3 regions of the Cytobacillus pseudoceanisediminis genome follow, and region 2 is predicted to be linked to each of the others. Evidence: predicted binding sites of a transcription regulator. Region 2 holds the regulator's gene; each other region holds the start of a gene.
The links. Region 2 encodes CtsR, which represses protease genes until heat stress. Its sites were predicted from a motif close to ATGGTCAATAAAGGTCAAACA; they were not measured.
Positions count from the first base shown of each region.

Region 1 (10,058 bases), 1.6 Mb from region 2:
GATCTAAGATGAAAATGGCATTGACTTCCGAAGGAGCGGCACCGCTTCGATACATTTGAAGCATCGCCTTTTCCTCTTCCCTGCTAGGATAATCCATTTTAAGTTTCATAAAAAAACGGTCAAGCTGAGCAACAGGTAGCGGAAATGTCCCCTGCTGAGATTCAGCCGGATTCTGTGTAGCTATAACCATAAAAGGTGGGTCAAGTCTAATTGTGTGTCCATCAATGGTGACCTGGCGCTCCTCCATAACTTCGAGAAGACTTGACTGCGTTCTTGGTGCTGCACGATTAATTTCATCAGCAAGTACAACATTCGAGATAATTGGCCCAGGATGAAATTCAAATTCCTGATTTTTCGGATTGAAGAAACGTATGCCCGTGACATCACTCGGCAAAACATCCGGTGTAAATTGAATGCGTGAGAAATCCCCATTAATAGTGCGGGCAAATGCTTTGGCAAGCATTGTTTTTCCAGTTCCAGGCACACTTTCCAATAAGATATGGCCATTGAATATTAAGGAAATGGCCATCAATTCAATTTCCAGGTCTTTCCCTGATATTACTTTCCCAATTTCTGTTTTAAGCTTGTCCATATATTTCATTTTTGCCCTCCTGTTCACTTCCATGCTGCTCTCTGCGTTTTAGATTGACTGGTATAATTTTACTAAAAAATATTATTATTTACAATTATCTGATAGTTCGCCTGACAAAAAGAAAAACGCATGAATAATAAATCCAATACGCTAATTCCTGACTAATCAGCTTATAAAGTTTTCAGTTTGTTCATACGAAAATTAAAATTCCGGCAGCAGTAATAGCGGCTCCAATAGCAGTACCAGGAAGAAAGGCATTAATCTCCGTTACCAGGACCAAGGATGATTGGAAGCTCTATATAATAAAGCCAGAAATGCCACAAGTAAACCTATATGGACATGGACAGGCGTTAATAGGTATGAATGAGTACTTGACATACAATACCCAAGCAAAATTCCCACCGCAAATTAAACGGATGAAATCATAATCATAGTAATTCCCACTAGAATCACTCGCTCTAATTGTTCTAAAGCATTTAAAGGATATGAGCCTGTTCGTGTTTATAACTTATTTATCATTTTTCACAGTAAATTTACAAAGAACTCACCGCGATTTAACGAGGCTATTTTACAATGTCTTTAAGACAGGAGGCGAGAATAATGATTAACATCCTGCTATGCCTTATTTTCATTGGTGCAGTTTTTGTGCTGAATATCGTATTATTAAGAAAATAGACAGTTATTATGGTTCATAAATCATTTTCCTTGTCATGCCTCCATCTACCGTTATGTTTTCTCCTGTTATAAAATCATTTTCTGGATCGGCTAAAAATAGGCAGGTCCTTGCAATGTCCCCGGGTTTTCCAACCCTGTTGGCAAAATGCTGTTTATGATCAATCTTCCTGAGACTTTCATAATCTCCTGTTTCAATCCAGCCGGGACTTATACAATTAACTCTGATCCCTTTTTCAGCGAGCGTGCTGGCCAAAGCATGGGTGATCGCCATAATTCCTCCTTTTGATGCTGAATATGCTTCTGTATTGCTTTCAGACATTACAGCTCTCGTAGATGAGAGATTAATAATACAGGATCCTTGTTTCATCAATTTGGCAGCTTCCCTGCTGCACAGGAAGACACTTCGAAGGTTCGTATTGATCACTTCATCCCACAATTCCACAGTCAGCTCAAAAAATGAATGAAACTTTGAGATGCCAGCGTTATTTATTAGAACATCAATTGCTCCAAATGAATCATAAACCTTTGTTATAAGTCCCTTGATTTCTGCTTCATTCTTAACATCTGTTCTGATAAACATGCTTATAAGTCCATTTTTGTTCAAGCTTTCTTCTAAATTTTTCCCCTTCATCTCATCTAAGTCTGCGATGACTACATTGGCCCCGTTCGCTGCGAACGTCTCGGCAATTCCCTTGCCAATTCCGCTGGCTCCTCCGGTAACGATGACTGTTTTTCCTTTAAATTTGCTCATACCTTTTCATTCCCTTCAAACTTGCAATATTGCTTTTATACCCTGCTTGCTTATCTTTCTATTCAATTTTTCATAAAGGCTTGCAGGAAAGACACCTGAGACACTCAGGTGTCTTTCCTATGCTTTATATTTCAGTGTCATTCCTTTTTTAGCTCCGGGGCGAATCTAAATATTGATATATAACGTGTCCGCCTCTTTGGGCAACTCCGCGGAAGTGTTTAAAATCCTCCCTGTTCACTATGACACTCCGAAATGGAAGAAAGTCATCTTTTGACACATGATATTCAGAAATGATTCCATTTTTTAATTGATCGAGCACTTCCTGGATTTGTTCATGATTCATTACTCAGAACTCCTTTTATTTCTATTCTTTCCTTATCATAAATAAAGTGCTGTCAATTTTGAAGTATCTAATATTATATTTGCATACCAATCATTTTTTCTGAATATTAAATAATTTGAATGTACAAATTTTTTTATCTGGTATAATATTACCAACCTAATGCTGTAATAAATTACCTAAGCATCAGTGGAATTGCAAAATTCTTTACGCATTTCATAATATAGTGCAAACTGTTATTACCAGCGAAAGAAATGGACAAAGGAGAGATGCTTTTTGAAGAAAGCAGAGGTTGGCAATATTATTGAGTTTCGTGACGGATTACAGGGAATTGTAGAAAAAGTAAATGAGAATTCTGTTATTGTTGATTTAACGTATATGGATAACTACCGTGATTTGGAATTAGATCAAAGAACAGTTGTCAATCATAAAAATTATAAGGTAGTAAGAGAATCAGCAGTATAAAAGAAAAAATGAAAGCGTATTCTTTCGGAGTCTAAAAAAAGCAGCTCTCTTGCTGCTTTTTTTATTTTTTTATTTTATCTTTGCCATTCAAGCCTTTTGATGCTTTTTGCTCCACCGTCCTCTTTTTAGTTTGCAAATTAAACAGGCGCAGCCTTGGAATTCTGCACATACGCGGCCTCCTGAATAGGAGGCCAAGATATTATTCCTTTTCCCCTGACAGTTCTTTTAAGGATTTCACTTTGCCATGAGGATGCTGATCCTGCTTTCTTACCGTCCAGGCACGCTCTTTTTCTCTTTTTGATTTCGTCATTATACATACCTCCCTTCTCATGGGTTTATGATTAGCATTTCTGCATTATTTTATCTTATCGTTTCCAAAGAAATCTTTTCCTTACTTTTTAGGATTGTTTTTTGTTAGAATAGTGTTTGGTTATTTTTAATAGATAAGAAAGTTTTTTTGCTTTGAGAACTGTCCAGCTGCAGCGCCTGCTCCCTCGAGTTCATAAGCTTGTTGGGGGTGGGCAGGGCGCTTCCGCTTTTCTTATTGAAAGGAGATTAAAAATTGAAGAGTGTTGCCGCAGATCTCCGCTTTATTGGCGGGATATTACTCGCTCATCTGCTTATGTATTTTACATTTCAGGATAAATCAATTTTTTGGTATATCTTTTCTGCCTCTTTACTGCTTCTAATCAGTTATTCCATCATAATGGAGGAAGTGGAAGACAAGGCCTCATTTGGGATATTTATTACCTATGGGGCCCTTTCAGGTTTTCTATTGTACGGTCTTTTTTGGGCCGGCTACAGTTTATTTGAAATACTCAATCTTCCCCTTGTTAATCAGGTTGAAAAACTATATGGCCGTTTTTCGCCTTCCTTTATCTGGCACTATATTGTGCTGATTTTAATCATTGTTCCAGGAGAAGAAGTCTTTTGGAGAGGGTTCGTTCAAAAGAGATTGATGAAACTTACGACTGTTAAGTTATCCATCATCCTATCGTCTCTCCTCTATTCTTCAGTTCATTTTTATTCAGGATACTGGATGCTGGCCTTTGCAGCGTTAATCGCAGGCCTCTTCTGGGGATGGCTTTACGCATGGAAAAGAAGCATTCCGCTAGTAATCGTTTCCCACCTGATTTTTGATTTATTGATGTTTGTCCTGCTCCCTTTTTATTAAAATGGCCACGTGCAGATTCAATGTTGATTAGACAATCCTTAATGGATTGTCTTTTTTTAAAGTTTTTGTTGAGTCTTGTCGATGTTTTACATAAATGGTAATGTACTAATTAATAGGAATTTATATGTAACTCTTTTATTCCACTTACGTCTAATTATGCAAAAGCGCTAGAAGTAACAACGGGAGGATGGAACATTAATGAAATTCATGGCGAAATTTATGTTAATTCTGGTTTATTTGCTGTTATCCTGGCAGGCTGCGGCACGTCTCAGAATGATTCCGGCAATGGATCAGATCCTGGGCAAAATGAAGAAGAAACAGCTTCAGATGGACAGGATGGACAAGAGCAAACTGAAGAACAGGATCCAGCAGAAGAGGGCACTGTGGATGAAGGACAGAGCGTAATCAGAATCCTTGAACAGAACATGACTTATACGGTTGAGGGTGAAGCCAAGGAAGAGACTGCCTTCCTGAAACATAGTGATAATCAGAATTATTCTATGTACGTTCTGCCCGCCTATGAACTAACTGCCGAGGAGCCTAATAAGGATGTTTTATACCTTTCAGAAAATGATCAGGTATTCATGCGTATTGAACTTCTTCCGAATGATGCAGATTGGAACATGATCGAAGAAAACACAAAAGCACAATTAGGAGCTGTTAGCGAAAATGTGCAGACAGCTGATGCTCCTTCAGATGATTTTTACAAAGATGCTAATGTTATGAAGGCTGAAGGAAACGGCGAGAAGGTTTCAGCCTATCTAGTGAAAAACGAAGATCTTTCACTGAAGCTTACCCTATTCAATAAGGAAGAAGCTGATCATGAAGAGGCTTTCCTTCAGATGGCGAAAACCATTATGAAAGAGGAGCCGCAAAAATAATGGAGTGAATAAGAGATCCGTGCAATACGGATCTCTTTATTTAGCTTTTTTAAGCTTTCTTGCCTTTACTTCCATTATCAAATGGTTTCATCCACAGAAGAATAATAAATGTCAAACTTACATATCCGAAAACCGGATATAAATAGGAAAGCAAGGTTCCGTAATTGATCAAACTGATAAAGTAACAAACTATAAAGATAAAGCCCACAATTATAATACTCGGCACGGAAATATATTTTTTTACCTGCCTCTCGATCCCAAACACATTCCCAATAACAGAAGTGAAAATTTCACCATAGATGACAAAAACAAATATCCAATAGAAAGATGATGCCAATGTCTTCACAATTGCGGCCATTGGGATATCATAAGCCTGCAGATTTGGGAGCATCATCAGTGTCAAATGGCTGGAAAGCAGGATAAGAGTCAGTGCGGCTCCACCAAGGTATCCACCCCACTTTATTGTCCGATCATCATTTATTTCTGAAGCCACAGGCACTAAGACTGCTTGTGCTAATGTCAAATTCAGAGCCGTATATGAAAACGGAGCCACAACTGCTTTCCATCCATCTTCAGCATATGGGATAAATAGAACCTGATCTGCAAAACTAGGAAGCTTCATGCTTATGAACAATAAAATAAAGCTAAATGCAATCATCATTGGAACAACAAACGTATTCACAGCGAATAATCCGCGAATGCCCACTATCATTGTGATAATCGTTAACCCTATCGTTATGAGCAACCCTGCAGTTTTGCTGATGCCGATCTGTTCTTCAAACACTGCACCAGCTCCCGACAGCATGACGGCGCAAACGCCCAGCAGCATAAACAGCATCAATATATTAATGGCAGAACCAAAAAATCTTCCAAATAAATATTCATTCAATTCCTGATATGATGCAGCCTTTATTCGTGCAGAGATTCTCATTAATTTGGAACCGAGAAAAATAAAGATATAGCCGCTCATTATAATCCCAATTAATCCGATAAAACCAAATCGGGAAAAAAACTCCACAATCTCTCTGCCAGTGGCAAAGCCCGCTCCCACCACGGTTCCCACATAAACGGCAGCGATCTGGAAAGCTGCCCCCCAATTTGTCTTCACTTAATCTCCTCCTTCCTTTCCAATATATGTAGGCTAGTACAAACAAAGACGAGCTTTTTTGCATTATGGCTAAACTTCAGTTTTGGTTAAAAATAACAATACAAATCACTTGAAAGTCAAAGAAGGTCAAATTATAATGTGGATATTAGGTCAAATATAGTCAAAGTCAGACCAAACTATTAATGGAGGGATGCAAAATGCTTTGTCAAAAATGTCAAACAAAACAAGCAAATGTACAATTAAGACTGAATGTGAATGGAAATGAGCGTAATCTACACCTATGCCATAACTGTTATGAAAAGCAAAATAGCCTTACTTCCTTTGGGCCTGCTTTGAGCAGTTTTTCAGGTTTTGGCCAAATGCCATTAGAGGATTTCTTCAAGAAAATGGCTGCATCCCAAGGGAATGAAAACTATGCTCTAAACGAAGCACCGGGATACAGTCATGGCAACGGCGGTTTTATAGATCAATTCGGACAAAATCTTACACAGCTTGCCAAAGCTGGTTTAATCGACCCAGTCATCGGACGGGACGATGAAGTATATCGTGTGATTGAAATATTAAATAGAAGAAGCAAAAATAATCCGGTCTTAATCGGTGAACCAGGAGTAGGAAAAACAGCTATTGCCGAAGGGCTAGCCATTAAGATTGCCGAGGGAAATGCACCAAAGAAACTTCAAAATAAAGAAGTCTATTTGCTTGATGTGGTGTCTCTGGTTGCAAACACAGGCATCCGCGGCCAATTCGAGGAACGCATGAAGCAGCTGATCTCTGAGCTTCAGTCACGGAAGAACATTATTCTCTTTATAGATGAAATTCATCTTCTTGTCGGAGCAGGATCAGCTGAGGGGTCAATGGATGCAGGCAATATTCTGAAGCCAGCCCTTGCAAGAGGAGAGCTTCAAGTGGTCGGAGCAACCACTTTGAAAGAATACCGCCAAATTGAAAAAGATCCTGCACTAGAACGCAGATTCCAGCCTGTACATGTAGATGAGCCGACACCTGATGAGGCAATTAATATCCTGTTTGGACTGAAACAAAAATATGAAGACTATCATGATGTTTCTTTTACAGAAGATGCCATCAAGGCATGTGTGCAGCTGTCAAGCCGCTATATTCAGGATCGGTTCCTGCCTGACAAAGCCATTGATTTAATGGATGAAGCAGGTTCTAAAATGAATCTTCAATCAGGATATATACCTGCAGATGATATTGAAAATCAGCTGAAAGAAATCAGCAGGCAGAAAGAACTTGTATTAAATGAAGAAAAATATGAAGAGGCTGCAAAACTCCGTGAAAAGGAACTAAAACTCCAGCAGGCACTAAACGGGGACAACAAGGCAGAACGGCCAGTTATTGACGTTAGCCATATTCAGGAGATTATCGAAAAGAAAACCGGGATTCCTGTCGGCAAATTAGCAGAAGATGAACAGGAAAAAATGCAGAACCTTGAGGAAAGCCTTGCTGAAAAAGTAATCGGACAGGCAGAAGCCGTGCAAAAAGTTGCAAAGGCAATTCGCCGAAGCCGTGCAGGACTTAAATCAAAGGACCGCCCAATTGGATCATTTCTATTTGTCGGGCCAACAGGGGTCGGAAAGACTGAGTTAACCAAAACACTTGCCCAAGAGCTATTCGGCTCAAAAGAAAGCATGATAAGGCTTGATATGAGTGAATATATGGAAAAACACAGCGTATCAAAAATTATCGGTTCCCCTCCAGGATATGTGGGTCATGAAGAAGCCGGACAGCTTACTGAGAAGGTGCGCAGAAACCCGTACAGCATCATTCTGCTTGATGAGATAGAAAAAGCACATCCGGATGTACAGCACATGTTCCTTCAAATTCTGGAGGATGGACGCCTGACAGATAGCCAAGGCCGCACTGTCAGCTTTAAAGATACAGTCATTATCATGACCAGCAATGCAGGAGCTGGGCAAAAGGAAATCCATGTTGGATTTGGCACAGCTGACGCCGTCATGGAGTCAAACATTCTTGAATCACTCGGCAGCTTCTTTAAGCCTGAATTCCTGAACCGTTTTGATAGCATTATTGAATTTAAAGCTTTGGAAAAAGAGCATTTATTGAAAATTGTCGACTTAATGCTCAATGACCTTCAGGAAACATTAAATGAGCAGGATATAGAATTGACTGTTACCCAGGAAGCCAAGGAGAAATTAGCAGCAGAAGGATATCATCCTGCTTTTGGCGCACGGCCATTAAGAAGGATCATCCAGGATGAACTTGAAGACAAGATTGCTGATTTCATCATTGATCATGGCGGAAATAGCCAATTACAGGCCAATCTCGAAGACGAAGCAATTGTTATTAAACCCATCCGCTAAAAGAACGAAAAGAGCCGGAATTAAATAACTTCCGGCTCTTTTTTATTTGTTTATAAACTTTTATCATCCACTGAATTCAGCCAATTCTCAATTTCCCCGATAACTGACTCGACACATCCCTCTTCAAAAGGAGAAATCAACCCAGCTTCTTTTACCAGTCCGGTAAAAGGTTTGCTGCCGCCAAGCTGGCACAGTTTCAAATAATCTTTCCATGCTGCTTCCTGATTCTCCCGGGACCGTTTCCAGAATTGGAATGCACAGATCTGTGCCAATGTATAATCGATATAATAGAAAGGTGAATTGTAGATATGGCCCTGCCGCTGCCAGAATCCGCCGTTCTCCAAATACTCATTGCCATCATAATCTTTATGCGGCAAGTATTTCTTCTCAATTTCTCTCCAAGCCTGTTTTCTTTCCTGAGGTGATGCATCCGGGTTTTCATATACCCAATGCTGGAATTCATCAACTGATACGCCATAAGGCAAGAATAGCAGTCCTCCACTCAAATGGGAAAACTTGTATTTCTCAGTATCATCTTTAAAGAAGCCCTCCATCCATGGCCATGTGAAAAATTCCATACTCATGGAATGAATTTCTGCAGCTTCATAAGTTGGCCAGTTATATTCAGGTATCTCATAATGACTGCTTGAATACACCTGGAATGCATGGCCTGCTTCATGAGTAAGAACATCAATATCTCCTGACGTTCCATTGAAGTTTGAGAAAATGAATGGGGATTTATAGTTCTCAATATAAGTGCAATAGCCGCCCCCTGCTTTTCCCTTTTTGGCCACCAGGTCCATAAGATTATTTTCTCTCATATAAGAGAAAAATTCACTGGTTTCTCTGGAAAGCTCATCATACATTTTTTGTCCGTTTTCAATAATCCATTCAGGATTGCCTTTGGGTACAGCATTTCCTGTTTTAAATTCAAATCCTTCATCGTAAAATTTCAGCTTGTCAACGCCAATCCTCTCTCTTTGCCGTTCCTTTAGCCTTGTGGCGATTGGGACGATGAAATCCTTCACCTGCTTGCGGAAATTTGCAACCATTTCGGCGTTATAATCAGTTCGATACATACGGAAATAAGCCAGTTCAACAAAATTCGAATATCCAAGTTTATGGGCAATCTCTGTTCTAACCTTGACAAGCTCATCATAAATACGGTCCAGCTCTTTCTCATTATCTGCCAGGAAACCAAAGCGTGCCTCGCTTGCTTTTTTGCGCATTTCCCGATCTGTAGATTCAGTAAATGGCTCCAATTGGGCAAGAGTGCGTTCTTCACCTTCAAAATGAATTTTGGCTGAAGCAATTAACTTAGTATACTCTGATGAGAGCTTATTTTCTTTTTGCAAAAGCGGAACAATCTCTGGCGAGAACACCTTCAATTGGGCTTCCGCAAGTGCAAAAAGCTGATTCCCCCATTTTTCTTCGAGCTCTGCCCTGAACCTGGAATTAACCAAAGCCTGATAATACTTTGTAACAAACCCTTCTACTTCAGGCTGAATCTCATCCATATAATCCTGCTCTGCTTTGTAAAATTCATCATTCGTATCGACTGAATGACGGATATAACAAAGGTTGAACATAGTGCCGACATCATTGCGAATATCATTAATTTCTTTCATAGCTTGATTTTGCTGGTCTGCAGAAGCTGCGTTTTCAAATTTCTCAAGCGCTGCTTCGAATTTCCCCTGTACTGTATCAAGATCCGGACGAACGTATGTATA
Region 1 covers NZ_CP097349.1:2,458,596-2,468,653, forward strand. The annotation lists gene M5V91_RS13170 (AAA family ATPase) at 1-601, opposite strand, end outside; gene M5V91_RS13175 (SDR family oxidoreductase) at 1,275-2,018, opposite strand; gene ykzS (protein YkzS) at 2,167-2,361, opposite strand; gene M5V91_RS13185 (YkvS family protein) at 2,635-2,823, shown strand; gene M5V91_RS13190 (DUF6254 family protein) at 3,023-3,133, opposite strand; gene M5V91_RS13195 (CPBP family intramembrane glutamic endopeptidase) at 3,386-3,997, shown strand; gene M5V91_RS13200 (hypothetical protein) at 4,196-4,402, shown strand; gene M5V91_RS13205 (DUF8580 domain-containing lipoprotein) at 4,381-4,878, shown strand; gene M5V91_RS13210 (YkvI family membrane protein) at 4,928-5,986, opposite strand; gene M5V91_RS13215 (ATP-dependent Clp protease ATP-binding subunit) at 6,184-8,328, shown strand; gene M5V91_RS13220 (M3 family oligoendopeptidase) at 8,379-10,058, opposite strand, start outside.
Region 1: M5V91_RS13215 (ATP-dependent Clp protease ATP-binding subunit) is a predicted target of CtsR. The motif match lies at 6,099-6,119, and genes of this name have one in related genera.

Region 2 (10,058 bases):
TTAAAGCCCACCTGAAATCCTAGATAGCCGAACAGGAGCGTCAGAACAATCGGAGCAACGGTATTCAGAATCGGGACCTCAATCGCATTTAATGCATATCCGATTAAAAAGGCAATGACTAATCCAAAAACCAGGCCGACACTTCCAAAAATAATATCTGTTATAGGTACTTTTACCAGTGATTCTTCTGCCCATCTCACGAAATTGACGACATGATCAACCGCCCAAAAAGTTAAAAGATAAAAAATAATAGCACCTAAAATGGCGGACACATATGGATTATTTAAAAGAGGAATGTCATCTAAACTGATTAATTTTAATAAGTCAGGAATCAAAAATATACCCAGCGTTACCCCGATAATAAGGAAGCATGCCTGTACAATACGTTTTAACATTCCGTCACCTCCTTTTAATCATTATAAACAAATTCACAAAATTGAAACCCTGAATCCGGGGGATTTTCAATTTTTCCCTAATAATTATTTCACGATAGTAAAAAAGTCTTTATACTGCTTAAATTTTTACTTCTACACACTTTAAGGGTAGCACCATTGGCAATAAACTGTCAAATAATTAACTTATCATTTTAGCATAACTAATTACATAGTTCAATGGTCTCTTTATAGCTGACGGTCCGCAAAAACCTGCTCTTTTATGAGCTTAAGTCCTTCTTTAATTTTTCTGGCCCTTACCTCTCCGATTCCTTCTACCTCATCGAGCTCCTCTACTGTCGCCGTGATGATATTCGGAAATTCTTCAAACCGGTTAATCAGATTGTCGATAATAATCGGCGGAAGGCGGGGAACTTTATTCAGCATGCGGTAGCCGCGGGGGCATTTGAATTCTTCCGTATGAATATACCCATTGTAGCCAAGAAGCTTAAGAATGACAGAGTCTTCGAGCATTTCTCCTTTTGATAGCTCCTGAAGCTTAACAATTGCATCCCTTGAGTCGATGTCCCTGGATTGAGCATAGTCTTTTATAATCCATTCTGCTTCTCTTTCAAGCTCCATCAGCAGCTCATTCATCTGGAGCCGAATCAGCCTTCCTTCAGTACCCAGTTCACTTAAATAGGTGAGCAGTTCATTTTTAATGCGCAGAACCATTTCGATATTATGAAAAACATGCAGGATGTCACTGTATGTAACAAGCTCTTCAAATTCCAGGATGCTAAGGTTGCCGATGCTCTGTTCAAGAACGACCTTATACTTTTCAAGAGTCTGCACGGCTACATTCGCCTTAGTTAAAATGACGCCAATATCACGCAGGGCATAGCGTGAATGGCCTTTATAAAGGGTAATGACATTTCGTCTCTGGGAAATGGCAATCACTAATGCGCCTGTTTGCCTGGCAACCCGCTCAGCCGTCCGGTGCCGCATGCCCGTTTCGGTTGAAGGTACACCAGGATCGGGAGCCAGCTGAGCATTAGCAATGAGAATCTTGTTCCCTTCTTCATTTAAAATAATGGCTCCATCCATCTTGGCCAGTTCATACAAATAGCTTGGCGAAAATGGGCAATTGATTTGGAACCCGCCATCAACAAGGTTACTCAACTTTTCCTTTGAGCCCAATACAATCAGCCCGCCTGTATTAGCGCGAAGAACATTATCAATCCCTTCCCTGATAGGCGTACCCGGAGCCATGAACCGAAGGATTTCACTCATCGTTTTTTCGCCCATTTTTTTAGTCTCCATCTTTATCCCCCTAACGCAGCCTTAAGAGCTTCACCGACCGAACTTACTCCGATTAGTTCAATTCCTCCCGGTGCGCTCCAGCCGCCAAGATTGTTCGCCGGCAGGATAACCCGCTCAAAACCCAGCTTGGCTGCCTCCTGCACTCTTTGTTCTATTCTTGATACTCTCCTGACCTCTCCTGTGAGTCCTACTTCTCCGATGATGCAGTCTGTTGCCTTTGTTGGCTTATCCCGAAAGCTTGACGCAATACTCACAGCAATGGCCAGATCAATAGCCGGTTCATCAAGCTTCACTCCGCCAGCGACTTTTAAGTATGCATCCTGATTTTGCAGGAGCATCCCGACCCGTTTTTCCAAAACCGCCATCAGGAGCGGAACCCGGTTATGATCAATTCCTGTCGCCATTCGTCTTGGATTTCCAAAGCTTGTTGGAGAAATCAGCGCCTGAATTTCAACCAGGACTGGCCTCGTTCCTTCCATAGAAGCAACGACTGTTGAACCGGCAGCTCCCTGTGACCGCTCTTCCAGGAAAATTTCTGACGGGTTAGCCACTTCCTCAAGCCCAAATTCCTTCATTTCAAAAATGCCCATCTCGTTTGTTGAGCCAAATCTGTTTTTCACTGCCCGCAGGATCCGGTATGTATGATGGCGTTCACCCTCAAAGTACAAAACCGTATCAACCATATGCTCCAGAAGTCTTGGACCGGCAATGGACCCTTCCTTTGTAACATGCCCTACGATAAAAATGGCAATTCCCTTCGTTTTGCCGATGCGCATTAGCTCAGCGGTACATTCCCGGACCTGAGAAACGCTGCCAGGCGCTGATGTCACTTCAGGATGAAAGATCGTCTGAATGGAGTCTATAATGACAAAGTCAGGACTCACTGAATCAATTGTTCTGCTGATTTCATCAAGGCTGGTTTCCGAGTAAACAAGCAGACTGTCTGAAGAAACACCTAAGCGGTCAGCACGCAGCTTCGTCTGACGCATGGATTCTTCCCCTGATATATAAAGAACAGAATGCTTCCTGTTCGCCAGCTGTGATGACACTTGAAGAAGAAGCGTTGATTTCCCGATGCCCGGATCTCCCCCAATAAGAACAAGGGAACCTCTAACGATTCCTCCCCCAAGGACACGGTTTAATTCTATTAAATCGGTATGTATGCGTGGTTCGCTGACTGTTTCAATGGATGTAATCGGTGTAGCTTTCGCCGCTATGGCAGAGCCCTGTGAATGAGCAAAAGCGCCCCTTCTCGTTGAAGCAGGCTTCTCCACCTCTTCCACCATCGTATTCCACTGTCCGCATCCCGGACATTTCCCCATCCACTTCGGTGATTCATAGCCGCATTCCTGGCACATGAATTTCGTTTTTCTTTTAGCCATACTTCTTCCCCTCTCTGTACACATTCATCCAGCCGTATTAAAGGAAATCTTAATATTACCGGCCTTGCATGAAAGAACCAGTGATGACAGAAGTACGGTTTACTTCCTATTCCCTTTTCCAACGGGTCTTAAAATGTTTTTGTCCTGATATCTCTTTCTCTCTTAAAATTAACATAAAACGGCAGAATAAACCTCTTTTAAGGCTGTAATGAAAAAATGGGCTGATAGAGTACAAAAAGGTACACGTATAACAGGGACGTGTACCTTTTTGCTGTGTAAAATCTATTGATGCTTTATTAGGGGTTCGTTAACCTTATTTCTGAAGATTTGCTGTTCCGCTTGGTTCAGCCGTTTTCACAACAAATTCTCCATCCTTTACATCGATTACCACGGATTGCCCGGTTAGGACTGTGCCCTTTAACAGCTCTTCGGATAAGCGGTCTTCAATATGCTTTTGAATAGCCCGGCGAAGCGGACGTGCACCGTACTCAGGATCATAACCCTCAACCGAGATTTTTTCTTTGGCTGCATCCGTCAATTCCAGTGTAATATCCTGTTCCTTCAATCGTTTCGTTAAAGTGTCAGACATCAGCGAAACAATTTCCTGAAGATGCTTTTTCTCCAATGCATGGAAAACGATGATTTCATCGATACGATTCAGGAATTCCGGTCGGAAGGACTTTTTCATCTCCTCCATTACTTTTCCTTTCATATCTTTGTAATCCTGTTCCCCATCCTGGATGTTAAAACCAACGTATTTGTTCCGCTTAAGTGCTTCAGCACCTACATTGGATGTCATAATCAGAACGGTATTGCGGAAATCAACGGTTCTGCCCTTAGAGTCTGTTAATCTTCCGTCTTCCAATACCTGTAAAAGGATGTTGAATACATCAGGATGCGCCTTTTCAATTTCATCCAGCAGCACAACAGAATATGGCTTTCTGCGGACTTTTTCGGTTAACTGCCCGCCTTCTTCATATCCTACATAGCCCGGAGGTGAACCTACCAGACGGGATGTGGAGTGTTTCTCCATGTATTCTGACATATCGATGCGGATCATCGCATCCTCGTCACCGAACATCGCTTCTGCTAATGCACGGGCTAGCTCCGTTTTACCTACACCAGTCGGCCCAAGGAATACAAAAGAGCCAATCGGGCGCTTCGGATCTTTAAGGCCTGCACGGGCACGGCGGACAGCCTTCGAAATGGCCTTAACCGCTTCTTCCTGTCCGATTACACGGGAATGAAGAATTTCTTCCAGGTTCAGAAGCTTTTCTGTTTCTGTTTGGGCCAGCTTCGATACAGGGATTCCAGTCCAGCTGGCCACAACATTGGCGATGTCCTCAACCGTCACTTCACTGTTCTCTTTGCCCTGCTTTTCTTTCCATGTTTTCTTCGTTTCTTCAAGCTGTTCGCGCAGGCGCTGCTCTGTATCTCTTAAGGAAGCCGCCTTTTCAAATTCCTGGCTTTGAACGGCAGCATCTTTCTCTTTCCTTACATCCTCGAGTTTAACCTCCAGCTCTTTCAGGTTTGGAGGGGTAGTATAAGAGCGAAGTCTTACCTTCGAACCCGCTTCGTCAATTAAATCAATCGCTTTATCTGGAAGGAAGCGGTCTGAGATGTAGCGGTCTGATAGTTTTACAGCCGCTTGAATGGCTGCATCCGTAATCGTCACGCGATGGTGTGCCTCATAACGGTCACGAAGACCTTCAAGAATCTGTACTGATTCTTCCGCAGTAGGCTCATCAACCGTAATAGGCTGGAATCTTCTTTCAAGTGCCGCATCCTTTTCAATGTATTTTCTGTATTCATCAAGAGTTGTTGCACCTATGCACTGAAGTTCACCGCGTGCCAGAGAAGGCTTTAAGATGTTGGAAGCATCTATAGCCCCTTCTGCTCCGCCTGCACCTATTAATGTATGAAGCTCGTCAATGAATAAAATAATGTTTCCGGCCTGCCTGATTTCATCCATTACCTTCTTCAGGCGGTCTTCAAATTCACCGCGATACTTCGTTCCAGCTACAACTGTACCCATATCAAGCGTCATAACCCTTTTATCACGAAGAGTCTCCGGCACTTCGTTATTAATGATCTGCTGTGCCAGGCCTTCTGCAATGGCTGTTTTACCTACACCAGGCTCACCGATCAAAACCGGGTTGTTTTTCGTCCTGCGGCTTAATACTTCGATTACGCGCTGAATTTCTTTGCTTCGCCCAATAACCGGATCCAGGCTTCCTTCTCTGGCAATAGCAGTCAAGTCACGTGCCAATCCATCCAGTGTCGGTGTGTTCGCATTGGCTGCGGACCCTCCCTGATGGCTGCCGGACTCATTGCTGCCTAATAGCTGAAGCACTTGCTGACGCGCTTTATTGAGGCTGACTCCTAGGTTATTCAACACTCTCGCTGCCACGCCTTCGCCCTCGCGGATCAGGCCAAGCAGGATATGCTCTGTTCCTACATAAGAATGGCCAAGCTTTCTTGCTTCGTCCATGGAAAGTTCAATAACTTTCTTGGCACGCGGTGTATAGTGAATGGTCTGGGAAGCATCCTGCCCCCTGCCGATTAAATTCTCAACCTCTTTTTGGATCTTATCAGAGCCGAGGCCTAAAGCATACAAAGCTTTTGCAGCAATGCCTTCACCTTCGCGTACAAGCCCCAGCAGAATATGCTCTGTTCCGATGTTGTTATGTCCTAAACGGATTGCTTCCTCCTGTGCTAAAGCCAATACTTTTTGAGCTCTTTCCGTAAATCGTCCGAACATCATATTTTCATCCTCCCAACTCTTGATCTTCCATTTTTAATCTTTCCCTGATTAATGAAGCCCTGCGGATATCGCGTTCATGCGGTCTCAGCGGCCCGCCTGCATATTGCTGCAGGAATCCGGGCTGTGTCAGGATCATCAGCTCATTCAATATATTTTTTGATATGTTTTTAATGTACTTCATATCAATCCCCAGGCGAACATCAGACAAGCATTGTGCTGCTTCCTTTGATTCAATGATCCGGCTATTTGATAAAATGCCATAAGAGCGGAAGACTCTGTCTTCTAATTGTATGTTAGAAGTCTTTGCTAATGCTTCCCTTGCCGATCTTTCCTGAGAAATCAGCTGGCTGACAACGCTTTTCAGATCCTCTGCGATATCCTCTTCTGATTTTCCGAGAGTGATCTGATTTGAAACTTGAAAGATGTTACCTAAAGCTTCGCTGCCCTCCCCGTAAATTCCTCTAACAACTAAACCAAGCTGGTTAATTGCCGGAATAATCCGGTTCATTTGCTGTGTGAGAACGAGGCCCGGCAAATGCATCATAACCGATGCCCTGAGCCCTGTACCTACATTTGTGGGACAGCTTGTTAAAAAGCCAATATTTTCATCAAATGCATAATCGGCTTCTTCCTCCAGCCAATCATCAATTTCATTCGCCATACTTAAGGCTTCAGAAAGCTGAAACCCCGGAAACAGGCATTGAATCCTTATATGGTCTTCTTCATTAATCATGATGCTGACTTCTTCATTTTCAGAAAGAAGGCAGGCACCATAAGTTGAATTCTCAGCAAGATGGGGACTGATCAGATGCTTTTCCATCAGCACTCTTTTTTGAAGAGGCTGAAGGCGATCCATTAATAAAAGCTCCATTTCCCCAAGTTTCGAAAAAGAAGAATGCTCCACCCTCGCCTTTATTTTTTCAATGACTGCTTCTGCTTCTTCATTTGAAAATAAAGTGGGGAATTTATATTGCTTTATATTGCGGGCAAGCCTGATTCGTGAACTTAATACAATATCGGAATCAGGACCTTCCGCACTCATCCAGGAGCTAATAGCTTGATTCATGAAACGTTCCAGCGACAAGCTTACTCCCCTCCCTTTTGATCGGCATTGAGCTGCTTTTCCAATTTCCTTATTTCGTCCCTCAATTCTGCCGCTCTTTCAAACTCTTCTTTGGCAATCATTTCTTTTAAATTGTTTTTTAAATCATCAATATTCCTTCGCAAGTGAATGGTTCCCCCGATTCGCGCAGGAATTTTTCCGCTGTGTGAGAAATTCCCGCTGTGTAGCCTTCTAAGAATTGGGTTCAATTGATCTTTAAAGGTCTCATAGCAGTTGGCGCATCCAAAGCGGCCTACTTTAATAAACTGCTGAAAGGTGAGGGAACATTGCTCACACTGCAGGACTTTCTCCTGCTGAAAAGCATCCTGGCCCGATTCCTGAAAGGCAGGCTGAATATTCAGAAGACCAGCAAGCAAGTTGTTTATTGAAAAACCAGACCCGCTGCCCAGCATAAACATTTCACCTTTTTCCTGTGCGCATTTCTCGCAAAGATGAAACTCTGCTTTCTCGCCATTTACAACCTTTGTAAAGTGCAGCGTGGCCGGCCTTTGGTTACATTCCTGACAAATCATGACGTCACCTCTCCAGCTCACTACTATTTATATTTCAAAGTGGTTAACATTGCCTTAAGCATTCTTGCCCTCAGCTCATCCCTGAATGGAAGATCAATATACAGAACAGAGCGGTCTATAACACTAAGCATTATTTTAGCTTCCCTATGTGTTATAATCTCTTCTTCTACCAGACGGTAAATGACATTCTCTGCACTGCTCTGGGCAATCCTGCTTTGAACCAATGAAATTAACTGGTCAATTAAATCAGCATGGTCATAGGACTGGACTTTCATAATCCGGATGAAGCCCCCGCCTCCCCGCTTACTTTCTACTGCATAGCCTTTCTCAATCGTGAAACGGGTGTTGATCACATAATTGATCTGAGAAGGAACACACTGGAACTTATCAGCAATTTCACTTCTTTTAATTTCCACGATTTCCCTTTCGCTCTTCTCTAAAACCTGTTTTAGATAATTTTCAATTATGTCGGATATATTCCTCACCAGGCCTCCCCCTATCTGACTTTGACTATATTTGACATTAATTATACATGATTTATGTAATTTCTTGCAATTGGCGGGTATTAATAATTTTCCCCCATTTTTTGACTTCCCAAACCTGAAAATGGAAGTTAATGTCGATAACAATATATTTTTGATTGGGCGGGTTTGTGCTTGGATGGGAGAAGTTTTTTTGGAGGCTGGGAAGTGTTTTGCGCTTGATTGCCAGATGGACAGATGATATGGTTAGCTGTCCTGGCTTGATGTTCGGTCGGAATAGAGAGATGGAATCCTGCAGAATGGCTGAATGAACCTGCTGAATGCCCTGATTCTGGATTCTATGAAGCTGCGATGCAGTTAGCGATACTTTTATCTAGCATGAATTGAGCTTTATGAAGTAAACTCACATTTAGCCCAATTTCCCACTAAAAAGCAGAGTCCAAATAAGAAATTTGTATTCAATAAATCTCCAGACATACAAAAAAGAGCACCCATCAGGTGCTCTTTCATATGCCCGGCAGCGTCCTACTCTCACAGGGGGACAGCCCCCAACTACCATCGGCGCTGAGAAGCTTAACTTCCGTGTTCGGTATGGGAACGGGTGTGACCTTCTCGCTATCGCCACCGGACTATTTGGTTGAAGAAACTTCGTTCCCTCAAAACTAGATAATGTATGAAGAAGTATTTGCCGAGTATTCACCAATGACTTGTCTAGCTTCGGCTCCTAACTTCTCGGCCGTTTCGATCCGTCCCTCCAAATCCCAAAACCAGGATTTGAATGGCCGGCTCTCCAACGTCTCTCGAAGTTGAACAGTCGCCTCCGCTTTTCGTTTTGGTTAAGTCCTCGATCGATTAGTATCAGTCAGCTCCACATGTCGCCACGCTTCCACCTCTGACCTATCAACCTGATCATCTTTCAGGGATCTTACTAGCTTGACGCTATGGGAAATCTCATCTCGAGGGGGCTTCATGCTTAGATGCTTTCAGCACTTATCCCTTCCGCACATAGCTACCCAGCGATGCCTTTGGCAAGACAACTGGTACACCAGCGGTGCGTCCATCCCGGTCCTCTCGTACTAAGGACAGCTCCTCTCAAATTTCCTGCGCCCACGACGGATAGGGACCGAACTGTCTCACGACGTTCTGAACCCAGCTCGCGTACCGCTTTAATGGGCGAACAGCCCAACCCTTGGGACCGACTACAGCCCCAGGATGCGATGAGCCGACATCGAGGTGCCAAACCTCCCCGTCGATGTGGACTCTTGGGGGAGATAAGCCTGTTATCCCCGGGGTAGCTTTTATCCGTTGAGCGATGGCCCTTCCATGCGGAACCACCGGATCACTAAGCCCGACTTTCGTCCCTGCTCGACTTGTAGGTCTCGCAGTCAAGCTCCCTTGTGCCTTTACACTCTGCGAATGATTTCCAACCATTCTGAGGGAACCTTTGGGCGCCTCCGTTACTTTTTAGGAGGCGACCGCCCCAGTCAAACTGCCCACCTGACACTGTCTCCCGCCCCGATAAGGGGCGCGGGTTAGAATTTCAATACAGCCAGGGTAGTATCCCACCGACGCCTCCACCGAAGCTGGCGCTCCGGCTTCTCAGGCTCCTACCTATCCTGTACAAGCTGTACCAAAATTCAATATCAGGCTACAGTAAAGCTCCACGGGGTCTTTCCGTCCTGTCGCGGGTAACCTGCATCTTCACAGGTACTATAATTTCACCGAGTCTCTCGTTGAGACAGTGCCCAGATCGTTACGCCTTTCGTGCGGGTCGGAACTTACCCGACAAGGAATTTCGCTACCTTAGGACCGTTATAGTTACGGCCGCCGTTTACTGGGGCTTCGATTCAAAGCTTCGCTTGCGCTAACCTCTCCTCTTAACCTTCCAGCACCGGGCAGGCGTCAGCCCCTATACTTCGCCTTGCGGCTTCGCAGAGACCTGTGTTTTTGCTAAACAGTCGCCTGGGCCTATTCACTGCGGCTCATCAGGGCTATTCACCCTAATGAGCACCCCTTCTCCCGAAGTTACGGGGTCATTTTGCCGAGTTCCTTAACGAGAGTTCTCTCGCTCACCTTAGGATTCTCTCCTCGCCTACCTGTG
Region 2 covers NZ_CP097349.1:4,035,697-4,045,754, forward strand. The annotation lists gene M5V91_RS21845 (PIN/TRAM domain-containing protein) at 1-395, opposite strand, end outside; gene disA (DNA integrity scanning diadenylate cyclase DisA) at 621-1,694, opposite strand; gene radA (DNA repair protein RadA) at 1,697-3,076, opposite strand; gene clpC (ATP-dependent protease ATP-binding subunit ClpC) at 3,390-5,840, opposite strand; gene mcsB (protein-arginine kinase McsB) at 5,845-6,924, opposite strand; gene mcsA (protein-arginine kinase activator protein McsA) at 6,927-7,475, opposite strand; gene M5V91_RS21875 (CtsR family transcriptional regulator) at 7,499-7,960, opposite strand; rRNA gene rrf (5S ribosomal RNA) at 8,470-8,586, opposite strand; rRNA gene M5V91_RS21885 (23S ribosomal RNA) at 8,790-10,058, opposite strand, start outside.

Region 3 (10,058 bases), 710 kb from region 2:
GGATTTCCGCTTCAACGATGGGTAAATATGTAAAATCGGTGAACGACCGCCTTCAGTGAGCAGATGTATGGACGAAACACGCGCCAATTTTATAGGATAACAGTAAGAAGGTCATACTATAATATGCGTATTTATAGAGTGTTTTATTTAAAATACTGGATTTCTGATTACTGAAGGAGTGAATCGCTGTGACTGAAGAAAAAATTTATGATGTCATTATCGCTGGCGCAGGTCCGGCAGGGATGACGGCAGCTGTATATACATCTCGTGCAAATCTGTCTACACTAATGATTGAACGCGGTGTTCCGGCGGACAAATGGCCAATACAGAAGAAGTTGAGAACTATCCTGGTTTTGACCATATTTTAGGCCCGGATTTATCCACCAAAATGTTCGATCATGCGAAGAAATTTGGCGCTGAATATGCGTATGGAGATATTAAAGAAATCATTGACGGCGAAGAATATAAAACTGTTATTGCTGGATCGAAGCAATATAAAGCACGCTCAGTAATTATTTCTGCTGGTGCCGAATACAAAAAGCTTGGCATTCCTGGTGAGAAAGAGCTTGGCGGACGCGGTGTATCCTATTGTGCAGTTTGTGATGGAGCATTCTTTAAAGGCAAAGAGCTTGTTGTAGTCGGCGGCGGTGACTCTGCTGTTGAGGAAGGCGTATATTTGACCCGTTTCGCCTCTAAGGTGACAATCGTTCATAGACGGGACCAGCTTCGTGCGCAGGCGATTCTTCAGCAGCGTGCGTTTGACAATGAAAAAATCGACTTTATCTGGAACACTACAGTGAAGGAAGTTAATGATAAGGACGGAAAAGTAGGCAGCGTAACGCTTGTGTCTACTGAAACAGGGGAAGAAAGAGAATTCAAAGCAGATGGTGTCTTCATCTATATCGGCATGGTTCCTCTTTCCAAGCCATTTGAAAGCCTTGGCATCACGAACAGCAATGGCTATATTGAAACAAACGACCGAATGGAAACAAGGGTGGAAGGCATTTTTGCAGCCGGAGATATCCGCGAAAAATCCCTTCGCCAAATCGTTACAGCAACAGGTGATGGAAGCATCGCTGCCCAAAGCGCCCAGCACTATGTTGAAGAATTGCAAGAACGCCTTAAAGTGAAGAAATAATGGGAACAGGCATATGGTCCTAGGGGCTGTATGCCTTTTATTTTAGTAAAAAAAGCCACTGGTTGAAAAGTTTTACAAAAAGTCATGTGGTTTTAATTCTCCTGTAACCTTCATGAAATAAATTTCGGGTAGTATAGGAATAGAAATTGACCCCCTTTTAAAGATATAATCCTTTTAAAGCACAGGCACATGCCTGTGCTCTTTTTTTGCATAAATACAGTATGTTTTGAAGAATGTTTTTTGGAAACCTGTATTCATTGTGGCTGTAAGCCAAAAATAGTATAATGAAATGAATAAGAAAAGAACGTTAGCCGGACTTTACTTTAAGCGATTTCATGAAAAGGCGGCAGCGGTATGATTTCGGAAAATTAGAGGTGAAATGTGTTGCAGCGAGTCACGAACTGTGTGTTACTGAAAGACGATAAAGTATTGCTTTTACAGAAGCCGAGAAGAGGCTGGTGGGTGGCTCCGGGCGGAAAAATGGAGCCGGGTGAATCAGTGAGGGACTCGTGCATCCGTGAGTTCAGGGAAGAAACAGGCATTTATCTGCGAAATCCGAATATTAAAGGCATTTTTACGTTCATCATGAAGGATGGCGATAAGGTTGTACAGGAGTGGATGATGTTTACTTTCCTGGCTACAGCTTCTGATGGGCTGAACCTGGAGGAATCAGATGAAGGCAAACTTCGCTGGCATCCGTTTTCAGAGGTTAAGAATCTGCCGATGGCTGCCGGAGATTCACATATTTTGGAGTATATGATTCATGGACAGGGCATGATTTATGGAACGTTTACGTATACGCCTGATTTTGAACTGCTTAGTTACAGGCTGGATCCAAGCTGAATTTGACAGAAACAGGGGGAAATTATAAATGAGCACGGGTGCAGTTAATGATACTCAAATGGTGATTATTACGGGAATGTCAGGGGCAGGGAAAACAGTAGCCATCCAAAGCTTTGAAGATCTTGGCTTCTTCTGTGTAGACAACTTGCCGCCGACACTGCTGCCGAAATTCCTTGAACTTATGAAGGAATCAGGGAATAAAATGAATAAGGTGGCATTGGTGATGGATTTGCGCGGCCGTGAGTTTTTTGACCACTTATTTAAAGCGCTGGATGAATTATCCGAGACATCCTGGGTCACCCCGCAAATTTTATATCTTGATGCTGATGATTCGACGCTCGTCAGAAGATATAAAGAAACAAGACGATTCCATCCCCTTGCACCATCAGGATTACCTCTTGAAGGCATAAAGCTTGAACGGGAACTGCTTGAAGAATTAAAAGGCAGGGCCCAGCTTATTTATAACACATCACAAATGAAACCAAGGGAATTGCGAGAGAAAATTCTCACAGAATTCTCATTGAATAAGAAAACTATATTTACGGTTAACGTCATGTCTTTTGGCTTTAAGCATGGAATTCCAATTGATGCCGACCTGGTGTTCGATGTCCGGTTCCTTCCGAATCCGCATTATATTGAGCATATGAGGCCGAAGACAGGATTAGATGAAGAGGTATCCAGCTATGTGCTGAAATGGACTGAAACAAGTAAATTTCTCGAGAAGGTTACGGAGCTGCTGAGCTTCATGCTTCCGCATTATAAACGGGAAGGGAAAGCTCAATTGGTCGTTGCAATCGGCTGTACGGGAGGCCAGCATCGTTCGGTAGCGCTGACAGAGTATATTGCTGACTATTTCGGCAAGGATTACCATACGGCAATCACGCACCGTGACATCGAGAGGAGAAAGGAAAACATCAAATGAACCGACAGCCAAGAATCGTCATCATCGGTGGAGGAACAGGGCTGCCTGTCCTCTTAAGGGGATTGAAACAATTCCCTGTTGATATTACTGCCATTGTGACAGTTGCCGATGATGGCGGCAGTTCAGGAAGATTGAGAAATGATCTTCATATCCCGCCGCCCGGTGACATCCGCAATGTACTGGCAGCTCTTTCAGACGTGGAGCCGCTCATTGAGGAGATGTTCCAGCACCGCTTTGCGACATCCAATGAGTTATCCGGGCATTCGCTTGGCAATCTGATTCTAGCGGCCATGACCTCGATAACAGGAAACTTTGTTCATGCGATTCAGGAAATGAGCAAGGTGTTAAACGTAAGGGGAAAGGTATTGCCGGCTGCAAACCAGAGTGTGGTCCTTCATGCAGAAATGGAAGACGGGACCATAGTATCGGGAGAATCAAAGATTCCCTATTCCGGCAAAAAAATTAAACGGGTATTTTTAACCCCTAAAAATATCAAAGCCCTGCCTGAATCACTGCAGGCAATCAGACAGGCTGATATGATCATCATAGGGCCTGGAAGCTTATATACCAGTATTCTTCCAAACCTGCTTGTCCCTAGGCTGGGACGTGAGGTCTGTCATTCTAAGGCGAAAAAGGTGTATATATGCAATTTAATGACACAGGCAGGAGAGACGCTCGATTACACGGCAAGTGATCACGTAAAAGCATTGTATGATCATATGAGCTGTGCTTTTATCAATACCATTCTGGTAAACAATGAGGAAATTCCTCCTCATATTCAGGAGAGGTACAGCGAGGAAATGGCAAAGCCTGTTGTGTATGATACAGGTGCTCTTACCGAACTGGGCCTTGAAATAATGCACGGTGAAATTGTCAGCCACGAAGGCGGGATCATTCGCCATGATACAAAAGAAGTTGCCCAAATGCTATATAATTTACTTTTACATGAAACCAATAGGCGTTTTAACGCGTAGTATACAGGTGTGAAAGGGCTTTTGCCGGTAAAAAAATAAACTGTGCATACGTTTGCTCAGTAAAGAATATCTTTTTATATGCTACTGGCTTAGCGCTTTTGCGGATAGGAGGTGAAGGGATGTCTTTCGCTTCGGAAACGAAAAAAGAATTGACGAACCTGGAAATAAAAGACTGCTGCGGGAAGGCGGAATTGTCCGCCTTAATCAGGATGAATGGTTCACTTTCTTTTCCAGCCGGAAATTGATTGTGGATATACAGACGGAGAATGCAGCAATTGCAAGAAGGATTTACACTCTGATTAAAAGGAATTACAACGTTCAGGTCGAGCTCCTGGTCCGGAAAAAATGCGGCTGAAAAAGAACAATGTTTATATTGTCAGGCTAACGGAACAGGCCAGTATGATTCTTGATGATCTGAAAATTTTAAGCGAGGGATTCGTATTTACACACGATATTTCCAATGAGCTCATAAAAAAGAAATGCTGTAAGCGTTCTTATCTGCGCGGTGCATTCCTTGCCGGGGGATCGGTAAATAATCCGGAGACCTCCTCCTATCATTTGGAGATCTTTTCACTTTACAAGGAGCATAATGACTCCCTGTGTGAATTGATGAATACGTTCGGGCTGAACAGCAAAACGCTTGAACGGAAAAAAGGCTATATCACGTATTTAAAGGAAGCCGAAAAAATAACGGAGTTCCTAAATATTATCGGTGCACACGCAGCTCTGCTCCGGTTTGAAGACATCCGGATTGTCCGCGATATGCGAAACTCGGTCAACCGGCTCGTAAATTGTGAAACAGCGAACTTAAACAAAACAATTGGAGCTGCTTTGCGCCAGGTGGAAAATATCCGGTTCATCGATCAAACTGTCGGACTTCAGGTTCTTCCTGACAAACTGCGGGAAATTGCCGAATTGCGTGTAGCTTACCAGGATGTCACTTTAAAAGAGCTTGGGGAAATGGTCTCAGGCGGAAATATCAGTAAATCGGGTATTAATCACAGATTAAGAAAAATAGATGAAATCGCTGAGAAACTCCGGGCAGGCGACACTATAGATGCTCACTGATAGAGGGATCAGCAGGGAGGAGATATACAATGGCGGAAAAACAGGTTGAAGTTAAGCTGAAAACAGGATTACAGGCACGTCCGGCGGCATTGTTCGTACAGGAGGCCAATCGGTTCTCATCCGATATTTTTCTGGAGAAGGACGGAAAGAAGGTAAATGCCAAAAGCATAATGGGGCTGATGAGTCTGGCAGTAAGCTCAGGATCAGTCATTACCCTCAAGGCTGAAGGGAACGACGAAAACGAAGCTCTTGAGGCACTTGCGAACTATATTCAAAAGGAAAACTAAAACAACTCGCATCGGGAAGATGCGAGTTGTTTTTTTATGCTTATTATTTATCTTTCTTCTCATCCAAAGAGTTTCTGGTAATGATTTGGTCAACCAAACCGTATTCAAGAGCTCTTTCAGCTGTCATAAAGTTATCGCGGTCAGTGTCTCTCGCAATGACTTCAAGCGGCTGTCCAGTGCGCTCTGAAAGAATTGTGTTTAATTTTTCGCGAAGGAAAAGAATGCGCTTTGCAGCGATTTCAATTTCAGTCGCCTGTCCCTGAGCTCCGCCTAGTGGCTGATGAATCATGACTTCACTGTTTGGAAGGGCAAAACGCTTGCCTTTCTCACCAGCAGCAAGAAGGAACGCACCCATGGATGCTGCCATACCGATACAGATCGTTTGTACCTTTGGCTTGATAAATTGCATCGTATCATAAATAGCCATACCAGCTGTAATGCTACCGCCCGGGCTATTAATGTAAATGGAAATGTCTTTTTCAGGATTTTCTGCTTCAAGGAATAAAAGCTGGGCAACAATTGAGTTTGCCACATTGTCATCGATTGCGCTTCCCAGCATAATGATGCGGTCTTTTAAAAGGCGGGAGTAAATATCATAAGCGCGCTCCCCGCGGTTTGTTTGTTCAATAACTGTAGGGATTAAGTTCATTTTCCAATTCCTCCTTCAAGATAAGGTCAACACACAAGATGAACAAGCATGTTCTTCCAAGTAAAGAAAATTTTTTAACTCCTATGTATTATCATGATACACTGATGGTCAATTAAGGTCAAACAAATCGCATAGAATTCGTGCTTGATTCGTTCGACACTTTTTTCTGTGCTGTGCTATCTCATTCCATGATACCCATTGTTCCAATTTTTAAACTAAAAGGAGGCTTGCAAAGTGAATAAACTTATCATATAATTAGTTATCGTAGCGGCTGAGCGCTTGGTCAGCCACCTATTAAAATATCTGCCCTCGTGGTGCAACGGATAGCACGTGAGATTCCGGTTCTTAAGATGTGGGTTCGATTCCTGCCGAGGGCGCTGCCAAAACTCCTTGTCTGATATGGACAGGGAGTTTTTACTTTTACGCTATCCGCAAATAAATCCAGCCTATGCGCACACAAAAAAATTTATCCGCAAGTAAATTGGCCCTATACGCAAATAAAATTCCTCTATCCGCACATAAATCTAAAAAACTTCCTAAACTTAAGCCTGAATTTCAAAAAAATCCTTAAAATCCACAGTTTTCACCATAAAAAATGAATATTCTTCCCTCTTCCATGCATATTGTGAAGTATTCAGAAAGATGGTAAAGTGCCCGTGCGATTGGCATTTGCCAAGATATTTCCATACAACATTTACCTGGAATATTGTAAAATGGGGACAGGGGGAATGTACGATGAATTTGAAAGCTGGGTTATGGCAGCAGCAGACAATGAAATTAACAATGACACAGGAGCTGACGCAGGCGATTGCCCTTCTGCAATACAGCACACAGGAGCTTTCTGCTTTTTGGAAAGCAAGGCGCTTGAAAATCCCCTTTTAAAAGTAGAGTCCGGTCAAGTCCAGACGATGGATCCCCGTTATGACCGTGTCAAACCGACGAGAATAAAAGTCGAAAAAGATAAAATAAATTGGATTGAGCAGATTGGCTGCGGAAAGACGATGAAGCTGGATGAATATTTGAAGTCGCAGCTTCATTTGAAATTAAACAAGGACGAACAAAAAGTAATTGAGCATCTTATTGAGAGCCTTGATGAAAACGGTTACTTGCGAGCGGATTTGCAGACAGCTGCCAAGGCGCTCCAGATGCCTCTTGAAAATATGGAACAGATGCTTGAAGAATTGCAGGAACTCGAGCCTGCTGGTGTTGGCGCGAGGAATCTCCAGGAGTGCCTTTCCCTGCAGATTAAGAGATTGCCAGAGAGAAATGAACTCGCTGAAATTATTTTAGATGAATACTTTACCTTTTTTGCGGAGAAGAAATGGAAAGAGATTTCCAAGCAGCTTGGTGTGGGGCTAAAAGAGATTCAGGAGGTATTCGACCTTGTGCAGACCTTGAATCCTAGGCCGGCTTCATCCTTCCAAAGCGAGAAATCGGCATATATAACACCGGACGTGATAATTAAGTGGGATGGAAGCTCCTTTTCTGTAAGTGTTTTTGATGAAGTGCTTCCTAAAATCAGTTTTAATGAAGGTTATTATAAAAAGTTTGCGGCCTCTGGAGACCGGAATGTCAGCCGCTTCCTTCAGGAAAAGCAGCAGGATTATCAATGGATCATGAGGAGCATAGAGCAGAGAAAAGAGACTCTTGCGAATGTGACCCTTAAAATCGTTGAAAAACAGCAGGACTTCTTTATAAAAGGACCTTCACATCTGAAGCCGATGACCATGAAGGAAATATCAGATGAACTCGATATTCATGAATCAACTGTCAGCCGTGCTGTCCGGGAAAAATATGCGCAAACGCCATATGGGACCTATGAGCTGAGGTCGTTTTTCTCAAGCACGATTAAAACAACATCCGATGAAAATACGTCTTCACAGCAGGTCAAGACGATAATTGGTAAAATGATAGAAAAGGAAAATAAGCAAAAGCCTTTATCCGACCAGGAGCTTGTGAAGCTGCTGAAGGAAGAAGAGGGGATGGTTGTCAGCAGAAGGACGATAGCAAAATATCGGGATCAGCTGGGCATCCCATCATCATCTAAACGGAAAAGGTATGACTGATAAAGGAGATTTGCTGATTGAAACAGCCAGAGGTCGTGTTTTATACACGCAGCAGTTGCCCGCTGTGTGATAAAGCCAAGGATGTAATAATGGAATTAAAGAAAGAGTACGAATTTATCTTAATTGAGAAAGACATTGATGGTAGCGATGAACTGACAGAGAAGTATGGGCTCATGATCCCGGTTGTTGAAATTGATGGGTATAAAGTGCAGTTCGGGCATATTGATGCCATTACGGTAAGTGAAGCGCTTACAGAAAAAAACTGAGTTTTATCAGTTGATTTCACTACTCACTCTTGCTATTATTGAAGAGAAGCAAGGGTGATTTTTTTGTGGTAAGTGGGACATAATATGTCTATGCGGGACAAAAAATGACCACATATGATTAAGGAGCTATCCGGATGTACTCACTAATTGATATTCAAAAAAGATTATTGCCTGATATGCTTGCGGTTATGCAGAAGCGCTATGGGATCCTTCATTACATAGGGCTGATGGAGCCGGTTGGAAGAAGGAGCCTTGCAGTAAGTTTGGGCCTGACGGAAAGAGTGCTGAGAAGTGAGGTTGAATTTTTAAAAGACCAGAATCTGATCCGCATTTCAAGTACGGGGATGAGCCTTTCTGCCGATGGCAGGGATTTGCTTGAAGCTCTTGAAGGAATAATGAGGGATATATCGGGTATAGCCGTAATGGAGCAGGAATTATCCCGAAAACTTGGCATTCGCCAGGCGATCATTGTTTCGGGCAACAGCGATGAATCTCCATGGGTAAAGCAGGAGCTTGGCAGGGCAACAGCGATGTGTATGAAATCAAGGCTCAAAGGCAAAAATATCATCGCAGTTACCGGCGGATCCACAATGGCAGCCGTAGCGGAGATGCTAACCCCTGATCTTGCTGAACGGGATTGGCTGTTTGTGCCGGCACGGGGCGGAATTGGGGAAGATGTTAAAAATCAGGCTAACACCATTTGTGCAAAAATGGCTGATCATACAGATTCCAGACACCGCGTCCTTTATGTACCGGACCAGGTGAGCAGGGAGATGTATGAAAGCATTATTAAGGAACCCAATATTAAAGAAGTAATCACCCAGATCAAATCTGCTAGCATGGTTTTACACGGGATTGGGGACGCTATTACAATGGCGGAACGCCGCAAAACCAGTGAAGAAGATTTTGTTAAAATCAAGCATGCCCAAGCAGTAGGAGAATCCTTTGGTTATTACTTCAATGAAGGCGGCGAGGTTGTACATAAGGTTCAGACCATCGGCCTTCAGCTGGATGACCTATCCCATATTGAACATGTCATTGCAGTGGCAGGCGGCTCTTCAAAGGCAAAAGCCATTGCTGCATACATGAAACGGGCACCATCCTCTACCATTTTAGTGACAGATGAAGGTGCAGCAAAACAGTTGTTAAAAGGGTAATCCCTTTTCAAATATTAAATCTACCTTTCTAAGGAGGAAATAATCATGGCAGTTAAAGTTGGTATTAACGGATTTGGAAGAATCGGGCGTGTTGTTTTCCGTGCAGCTCTTAAAAACCCTAACGTAGAGGTTGTAGCAGTAAATGACCTTACAGATGCAAACATGCTTGCACACCTTTTAAAATATGATTCCGTACACGGAACATTAAATGAAGAAGTAACAGTTGATGGCGATTACCTTGTTGTTGGCGGCCATAAAGTAAAAGTACTTGCTGAGCGCGATCCTGCTCAATTAGGATGGGGAGACCTTGGCGTAGAAGTAGTAGTAGAATCTACTGGCCGTTTCACAAAGCGTGCTGACGCTGCGAAACACCTTGAAGCTGGTGCGAAGAAAGTAATCATTTCAGCTCCTGCAAGTGACGAAGATATCACAGTGGTTATGGGTGTTAACCATGATAAATATGACCCTGCAAACCACCATGTAATCTCTAACGCATCTTGTACAACAAACTGCTTGGCTCCATTTGCAAAAGTATTGAACGACAGCTTCGGAATCAAGCGCGGTATGATGACAACTGTTCACTCATACACAAATGACCAGCAAATCCTTGACTTGCCGCACAAAGACTACCGCCGTGCCCGTGCAGCAGCAGAAAATATCATTCCAACAACTACTGGCGCTGCAAAAG
Region 3 covers NZ_CP097349.1:4,743,575-4,753,632, forward strand. The annotation lists gene M5V91_RS25325 (tetratricopeptide repeat protein) at 1-59, shown strand, start outside; partial or broken gene trxB (thioredoxin-disulfide reductase) at 189-1,138, shown strand; gene M5V91_RS25335 (8-oxo-dGTP diphosphatase) at 1,523-1,981, shown strand; gene rapZ (RNase adapter RapZ) at 2,010-2,903, shown strand; gene mgfK (gluconeogenesis morphogenetic factor MgfK) at 2,900-3,877, shown strand; partial or broken gene whiA (DNA-binding protein WhiA) at 3,997-4,945, shown strand; gene M5V91_RS25355 (HPr family phosphocarrier protein) at 4,975-5,232, shown strand; gene clpP (ATP-dependent Clp endopeptidase proteolytic subunit ClpP) at 5,276-5,881, opposite strand; tRNA gene M5V91_RS25365 (tRNA-Arg) at 6,187-6,258, shown strand; partial or broken gene rpoN (RNA polymerase factor sigma-54) at 6,617-7,947, shown strand; gene M5V91_RS25375 (glutaredoxin family protein) at 7,965-8,213, shown strand; gene M5V91_RS25380 (sugar-binding transcriptional regulator) at 8,348-9,370, shown strand; gene gap (type I glyceraldehyde-3-phosphate dehydrogenase) at 9,416-10,058, shown strand, end outside.
Region 3: clpP (ATP-dependent Clp endopeptidase proteolytic subunit ClpP) is a predicted target of CtsR. The motif match lies at 5,986-6,006, and genes of this name have one in related genera.